Regions from separate parts of the Mesorhizobium sp. B2-4-7 genome, predicted to be linked through region 2. Evidence: predicted binding sites of a transcription regulator. Region 2 holds the regulator's gene; the other holds the start of a gene.
What was found. Region 2 encodes HrcA, which represses chaperone genes, less so after heat shock. Its sites were predicted from a motif close to GTTAGCACTCNCNNNNNGNGAGTGCTAAC; they were not measured.
Positions count from the first base shown of each region.

Region 1: FJ946_RS17060 (co-chaperone GroES) is a predicted target of HrcA. The motif match lies at 1,763-1,791, and genes of this name have one in related genera.

Region 1 covers NZ_VFVH01000005.1:302,331-306,340, reverse strand. The annotation lists gene groL (chaperonin GroEL) at 1-1,336, opposite strand, end outside; gene FJ946_RS17060 (co-chaperone GroES) at 1,397-1,711, opposite strand; gene FJ946_RS17055 (hypothetical protein) at 1,958-2,206, shown strand; gene FJ946_RS17050 (DUF1488 domain-containing protein) at 2,203-2,469, shown strand; gene FJ946_RS17045 (hypothetical protein) at 2,493-2,684, opposite strand; gene FJ946_RS17040 (hypothetical protein) at 2,690-2,896, opposite strand; gene FJ946_RS17035 (LacI family DNA-binding transcriptional regulator) at 3,625-4,010, shown strand, end outside.
Region 2 covers NZ_VFVH01000002.1:381,368-385,377, forward strand. The annotation lists gene FJ946_RS08510 (sorbosone dehydrogenase family protein) at 1-1,064, opposite strand, end outside; gene FJ946_RS08515 (hypothetical protein) at 1,189-1,383, opposite strand; gene hrcA (heat-inducible transcriptional repressor HrcA) at 1,421-2,533, opposite strand; gene rph (ribonuclease PH) at 2,719-3,435, shown strand; gene FJ946_RS08535 (VOC family protein) at 3,613-4,010, shown strand, end outside.

The DNA of each region.
Region 1 (4,010 bases), on a different contig from region 2:
CCCTGAGCACGATCGAGATGCCGGCGGTGACATCGGCATTGGCGCCGTTCAGGCCGGCAAGCGCCGTCCTGGCACGCAGCAGGGCCACGCCGCCGCCCGGCACGATGCCTTCCTCGACCGCCGCGCGCGTGGCGTTCAGCGCGTCGTCGATGCGATCCTTCTTTTCCTTGACTTCCGACTCGGTGGCGCCGCCGACGCGGATGACGGCAACGCCGCCGGAGAGCTTGGCCAGCCGCTCCTGCAGCTTCTCCTTGTCATAGTCGGAGGTGGTTTCCTCGATCTGGCCCTTGATCTGGGCGACACGCGCCTGAATGGTCGCCTTGGTGCCGGCGCCGTCGATGATCGTGGTGGTGTCCTTTTCGATCAGCACGCGCTTGGCGCGGCCGAGCATCTCGATGGTGACGTTCTCCAGCTTGATGCCGAGATCCTCGGAGATCATCTGGCCGGATGTGAGCACCGCGATGTCTTCCAGCATCGCCTTGCGGCGGTCGCCGAAGCCCGGCGCCTTGACGGCCGCGACCTTGAGGCCGCCGCGCAGCTTGTTGACGACCAGCGTCGCCAGAGCCTCGCCTTCGACGTCCTCGGAGATGATCAGCAGCGGCCTGCCGCTCTGCACCACCGCTTCGAGGATCGGCAGCATTGCCTGCAGATTGCCGAGCTTCTTCTCGTGGATGAGAATATAGGGCTCTTCCAGCTCCGCGCGCATCTTGTCGGCATTGGTGACGAAATAGGGCGAGAGATAGCCGCGGTCGAACTGCATGCCTTCGACGACGTCGAGTTCGGTGTTCGCGGTCTTGGCTTCCTCGACGGTGATGACGCCGTCATTTCCGACCTTGTCCATCGCCTTGGCGATCATCTCGCCGACGCTGGTATCGCCATTGGCGGCGATTGTGCCGACCTGCGCGATCTCGGCCGACGATTTGACCTTCTTGGCCTTCGCCTTGATTTCCACGACGACGGCCGCGACGGCCTGGTCGATGCCGCGCTTGAGGTCCATCGGGTTCATGCCGGCGGCAACCAGCTTGGCGCCTTCGCGCAGGATCGAGGCGGCCAGCACCGTGGCAGTGGTGGTGCCGTCGCCGGCGAGGTCGTTGGTCTTCGAGGCCACTTCGCGCACCATCTGCGCGCCCATGTTCTCGAACTTGTCGGCAAGCTCGATTTCCTTGGCGACGGTGACGCCGTCCTTGGTGATGCGCGGCGCCCCATAGGCCTTGTCGATGATGACGTTGCGGCCCTTGGGGCCGAGCGTGACCTTGACCGCATTGGTGAGGATCTCGACGCCGCGCAGCATACGGTCGCGCGCATCGGTGGAGAATTTGATTTCCTTGGCAGACATGATTTTATCCAGTTCGCATTTGGAGTGGAGCCGTCACCGCGCAGAGGCGCGGCGCTTCAGTCAGGCGGCCTTCTTGGCTTCGATGCTCTTTTCGATAACGCCGATGATGTCGGCTTCCTTCATGATCAGAAGATCCTCGCCGTCGATCTTGACCTCCGTGCCCGACCATTTGCCGAACAGGATCAAGTCGCCGGCCTTGACGTCGAGCGGAACAAGTGCGCCGTTTTCGTCGCGGGCGCCGGGACCAACCGCGATCACTTCGCCTTCCTGCGGCTTTTCCTTGGCATTGTCGGGAATGATGATGCCGCCCTTGGATTTGATATCGCCTTCGGCGCGCCGGATGACGACGCGGTCGTGGAGTGGCCGAAATTTCATGAGAACTTCTTTCTGGGGCCGGCATAGGCGGCCGCCCCCTTCTATAGGCTCTTTGGCACTCGATAGATAGGAGTGCCAAAATTTATTCCGAGCGGATATTGAATAATCATAGTATTATTTCGGCGCCTGGGTTCATCGGGTCGGAAAAACGACCAAATATTTCAAAAATTTGAATTTTCCCGGCAGAGTACCTATTTATCGGACAAGTTCATTTTCACGATTTCAGACTCAAGGGAGATTTCCTCGATGGCCGACGGCAACCAGACGATCATGGAAAAAGCTGAAGCGCGCTTTGTCGACAAGCAGAAGAAGACGGCGGAGCGCAACAAGGCAACAGCCGAATATATGTCCGAAGCGAGGGCCAGGGAGATCAAGACGGCAAGGCTGAGGCAATTGCGGCTGGCCAAGGAAGAAGCCGACCGCGTGGCCGAGGCCCTGAACCCGACGCCGAAGAAGAAACGCGCGGTGAAGAAAACGACGGAGGCAAAATCATGAGCCTGACCTTCCCCAACCGCAGCCGCAGCTACGACGAGGCCGGCAAGCGCATCCGGTTCGTCGGCTATGACGGCATGTTCCAGATTTCCTTCTCGGTCGCCGCCGATGCCATGACGAGGATGCAGCCGGCGACGGCAGCCAATGAAGCCGGCTATCTCGCCACCTTCGACACCGAGAGCAGTGTTATCCGCGACGTAGCGTCAAAGGCCTATGACCGCACGCGCAAGAGCATGTATGTGCTGACGGCCGACGACTTCCGCTGAGACGACAGGCGAACGGCGCTGGATCAGGATTTACGCTCCGCCTTCTCCCGGCGCTTGACGTCCCGGACATTCATCTGATCGACCATGGCGTTGGCGTCGCGCGGGCTCATGCCGACCATCGCTCTTTGCCTGACGACGACGGGCTGGCCGGTGAAGACGTCGATGATGGCCCAGCTTTGGGGCAAGTCCATGCGCAGTGCGTAGCGGTTGGCCATTTGCCTCAGCCCTGCAACATGAAGAAGACCATGCCCAGGACCGATATCGTCCAGGCGACGACCGACAGCTTCAGCACCATGCCGCCATGGGCGGCCAGGGCCTCCCGCAGCCGTGGGGCGATACCTGCCGACGGGACCGGTTCCACCGCGACGACACGGGGTCCCTTGGCGCCAAGTTTTCCAAAGACGGGCAACAGCGACGGTTCACGCACGAAAATGGCCTCGAATGTCGGGGAAAGTCGGAGCGGGCAAGCTCTCGCCCTTCCATAGCACTCTTTTGGCGAGTGCCCTGCATGCCAAATGCAAATAGGCTGCTTTAACGCCGGCCGCATGCCACGTGACCCCGATCGTCAGATGCTGAAAGCGCGCAAGTCGGCTGGGTAGCAGTCTTCTTGCCGGCGCGTCAGCGTCACAACGAAGACGAGGACCTGTCCGGCCCAGGCCGCAAATGCAAGCTGGCAAGACCCATCGCCCTTGATGGTCCGACGCAGGCTCTACGTCATATGATTTTTTGGAGGCCTCGCCTCGGGATCGAACCGAGGCTTCAGAGATTTGCCGTCTCCAGCGTAGCCGCTCCGCCACGAGGCCATGACTAGCGAACTAGCCGATAATATTTGCGCAAGCGTTAAGACCGAAGAGTCGTTTGTAGACATGTCGCCGATTGCTGCTTTGGCCGGCTCGCGCCGTGGGCAGCACTGACGGCTGCCGATCAGGAATTCGCCTGATGAACTCGCCGGGCGGCGAGCCCGTGAGCCCGCCCTCCGGCGGCCACTTCGCACCACCGGAGGACCAGCCACTTTTCCTCTTGAACAGCCTCTGGATCTGGCCTAGTTTGGGTTGAGAAAAGGTTTTTCCAAACATTTCCGAGCGGGCTCGGCCATTGGCCGGGTCATTCCGGCCTGTAAGAGAAAACCTTTTCCCAATCGGGATTTTCGCCGCAATGGCATTGGACGATCAGCCAGCCTTTCCCAAGCCCGTCACCTTGCGTGACGTGGCGGCCGAGGCTGGCGTCAGCGTCGCCACCGCCTCGAAGGCGCTCAACGACCAGGGCCGCATGACCGCCGAGACCCGCGAGCGCATCCGCGAGACCGCGCAGCGCCTCGGCTTCCGGCCCAACAGCCTGGCGCAGAGCCTGCTGCGGCGACGCTCCTTCACCGTCGGCCTGCTCACCAACGATACCTATGGCCGCTTCTCGCTGCCGCTGATGTCGGGCATTTCCGACGCGCTGGTCGACGCCGGCGTCTCGGTGTTCCTGTGCAATGTCGAGGAGGATCCGCGTCTCGGCCAGCTCCATGTCGAGGCCATGCTCGACAAGCGCGTCGACGG
Region 2 (4,010 bases):
AAGGCGATGTTGAGCGGCGCCGAATGCGCCTGCATCAGAATGTCGGGGACGGTGACCTTGCCGGCAAGGTCGGGACGCGCGCCCTTGTGGCGCGGATCCTCATTGTCGCCGATATAGTACCAGGGCCAGCCGTAGAAGGCGCCTTCCTTCACTTCGGTCGCATATTCGAAGGGCACGTTGTCGCCGAGCGCGTCGCGCTCGTTGACCACGCACCACAGCGCGCCCGCCGCCGGCTGCATGGCCATGCCCGAACAATTGCGCAAGCCGGTGGCAACGATGCGGCCATTCCTACCGTCCGGGTCGAAAGCCCTGACGTCGGCGCGGCCTTCCTCCGCGCCCCAGGTGGCGCCGAGCGGCTTCGACCTGGCCCAGGCGTCGAGCCCGCCCCGCGGTTTTTTTGCCATGTCCTGGGCGGCGTTCGAACCGGAGCCGACCGAGAGATACAGCGTCTTGCCGTCCGGCGAGAACGCGACGTCGCGGGTCCAGTGATGAGTGGCCGGAATATCGCGGACGACGGTTTCCGGCTCGCCGGAGGCCTTCAGGTCGCCATCGCGGTAGGGAAAGCGCACGATGCTGTCGCTGTTGGCGACATAGATCCACTGCGGGCTGTCCCCTGGCGGATAGAAGGCGATGCCGTAGGGCCGGTTGAGATTGCGGGCGAAGATGCCGTCCCTGACAGGTTTCGCGCTGCCCTCGCCGAGACGGTAGACGCGGATCTGGTTGGCCTCGCTGTCGGCGACGAACAGGTCGCCATTGGGCGCGACACGCACGACGCGCGGATTATCGATGCCCGACGCGATCAGTTCCGCCGAAAAACCCGCCGGCAGCCGCGGCTCGGCGCCTCGAGGCCTTTGCACCGGACCGGCGCTGTTCGAAGCGGATCTGGTGACATAGGGCCGGGGCTGGTCTTGCGGCCTGATCAGCCGGCGCACGCCCGGCTCGTCGGCACGCCAGTCACCGAATGCGGCCGCGCCCTTCAGCACCGGCTCTGCCTGCTGGGCCAATGCCGTCGCGGCGAAGAGCAAGGCAGCAGGGAGCGCCACCGCGCCGGCAAGTCGGATCATCCCAGTCTCCAGCTTCTCGCTTCTTCATGCATGTCGTTGTCCCAAGACCGAGGTCACATGCACCAAGGGAACGGGCGGGCTCGGCAGTCGTTCCGGACGACACGGGGAGTTGAAGGAATTCGGGTCAGGTATCCGCGTCGAGATCGGCGTCGAGGTTCTTTTCCAGTTCGACGAGGTCGGCCGGCAGCGGCATGCCCATGGCGCGGATTTCGCGCAGCTTCTCGCGCAATTGCTCCTGCACTTCGCGCACATCCTCAGGCTGGTTGACCATCTCCTCCAGCAGCAGGCTGATCTGGGCCTTGAACGATTCCAGCGCCATCTTTTCTCTCCTCGGCCGGCTGGATCGATCCCAGCTCTCAGCGCAGCATGCGCGATATCAGCTGCGCCGTATAGTCGACCATCGGGACAATGCGGGCATAGTTGAGCCGGGTCGGGCCGATGACTCCGAGCGCGCCGACGACGCGGGCGTCCTTGTCGCGGTAAGGCGCCACGACCAGCGACGAGCCGGAGAGCGAGAAAAGCTTGTTTTCCGAGCCGATGAAGATGCGCACGCCCGGTCCCGCCTCGGCGAGGTCGAGCAGCTGGATCAGCCCGTCCTGCGTCTCCATGTCCTCGAACAGGTGGCGCAGGAGTTCGATGTCGGCCTGGGCGGTGACGTTTTCGAGCAGATTGGCGCGGCCGCGCACGATCAGGCGCGCCGGCAGGCCGCTTTCCGCGCCGGCCCACACCGCCAGCCCTTTCTCCACCAGGTCCTGCGACAGCGTGTCGAGCGCTGCCCTTGTCTCTTCCTTGATACGCTCGACCTCCGCCCGCGCCTCGGCCAGCGTACGGCCGCGAATATGGGCGTTGAGGAAATTCGAGGCCTCGTGCAATTGCGAGACGGTGATGCCGGCCGGCAGATCGATGACCCGGTTCTCGACGTCGCCGTTCTGCGACACCATCACGGTCAGCGCCTTGGTCGGTTCGAGCTGGATGAACTCGATGTGCTTAAGGGCCACCTCGTTCTTGGCGGCCAGCACCAGGCCGGCGCCGCGCGACATGCCCGACAGCATCTGGCTGGCCTCGGTCAGCATGTGTTCCAGGGTAGCGCCCGAGCCGGAGGCTCGCACCTGCGCCTCGATGCTGCGCCGCTCCTCGTCGGAGAGGTCGCCCAGTTCCATAAAGGCGTCGACGAAGAAGCGCAGGCCGGCCTGCGTCGGCAGACGGCCGGCCGAGATGTGCGGCGCGTAGATCAGGCCGAGATGTTCGAGGTCGCTCATCACGTTGCGGATGGTGGCGGGCGACAGCGAGGACGGCAGGATGCGCGACAGGCTGCGCGATCCCACGGGCTCGCCGTCCCTCAGATAGGAATCGACGATGCGCCGGAAGATGTCGCGCGAACGCATGTCGAGCGCCTGAAGTGCGGGCGCCTGAAGTGCCGGCGTGTGAAGAGCGAGCGACTGCGAAGCGGGATCGACTGCCTTGGTCATTGCGGCCATAACCTCCGGTTCAAGGATATAGACTTCGCGGCGCTGCGCGCAACCCGGTGTCGTGTTGCGCGATCACCCCGGTGTCGCCGCGTTTGCGGCCGCCGGTCCATTTTCCTTTACGCCGTGCCCCGCATGCGTCTAAAAGCCGGCCAAGATTCAAAAAAGCTGACAAGAAAGCAGGCCGAATGCGCCCCTCCAAACGCCAGTTCGACGAAATGCGCGCCATCTCCTTCGAGCGCGGCATCTCCAAACATGCCGAAGGCTCGTGCCTGGTGAAGTTCGGCGACACGCATGTCTTGTGCACGGCAAGCCTGGAAGAAAAGGTGCCGGGCTGGATGCGCAATTCCGGGAAAGGCTGGGTGACGGCCGAATATGGCATGCTGCCGCGCTCGACAGGCGAGCGCATGCGCCGCGAGGCCTCCGCCGGCAAGCAGGGCGGGCGCACGCTGGAGATCCAGCGGCTGATCGGCCGCTCGCTGCGCGCGGTGGTCGACCTGCAGGCGCTGGGCGAGCAGCAGATCACCGTCGACTGCGACGTCATCCAGGCCGATGGCGGCACCCGCACCGCCTCCATCACGGGCGGCTGGGTGGCGCTCTACGATTGCTTGCGCTGGATGGAGGCCCGGCAGATGGTGAGCGTCGCCAAGGTGCTGAAAGACCATGTCGCGGCGATTTCCTGCGGCATCCATGACGGCCAGCCGGTCATCGACCTCGACTATATCGAGGATTCCTCGGCCGGCACCGACGCCAATTTCGTCATGACCGGCAAGGGCGGCATCGTCGAGATCCAAGGCACGGCCGAGGGCGAGCCCTTTTCGGAAGGGCAGTTCGCCGAGCTGATGGGCCTGGCCAAGAAAGGCATCCAGAGGCTGGTGAGTTTGCAGCAGATGGCGGTGGCGTAGTTTATTCATGCGGAGCCTGGGCACCCCCCTCTGCCCTGCCGGGCATCTCCCCCGCAAGGGGGGAGATCGGCTGTTGTCTTCGCCAGTAATCAGCATAGAATACCATGAGCGGGCGCTCACGCTGCCAATCTCCCCCCTTGCGGGGGAGATGGCCGGCAGGCCAGAGGGGGGTGCCTCGTGATCCCCTCTGCCATTCTTGAATCCGCTCTTTACGTCACCGACCTCGCCGCTGCCGAAGCCTTCTACACCGACATCCTCGGCCTCACTCCTCTCGGCAAGGTCGAGGGCCGCCATCTGTTCTTCCGTTGCGGAGCCGGCGTGCTGCTGGTCTTCAACGCCGAGGCGACCAGGATCCCGCCTGCGCCCGACGCGAGGCTGAAAGTGCCGCCACACGGCACATCGGGCGAAGGCCATCTCTGCTTTGCGGCGACCGCCGATGAAATCAGCCGCTGGAAATCCCATCTGAAGGCGAAGAACATCGCTGTCGAAAGCGAATTCGAATGGCCGCAAGGCGGCCGCTCGCTTTATATCCGCGATCCCTCCGGCAATTCGATCGAATTCGCCGAGCCGAGAAT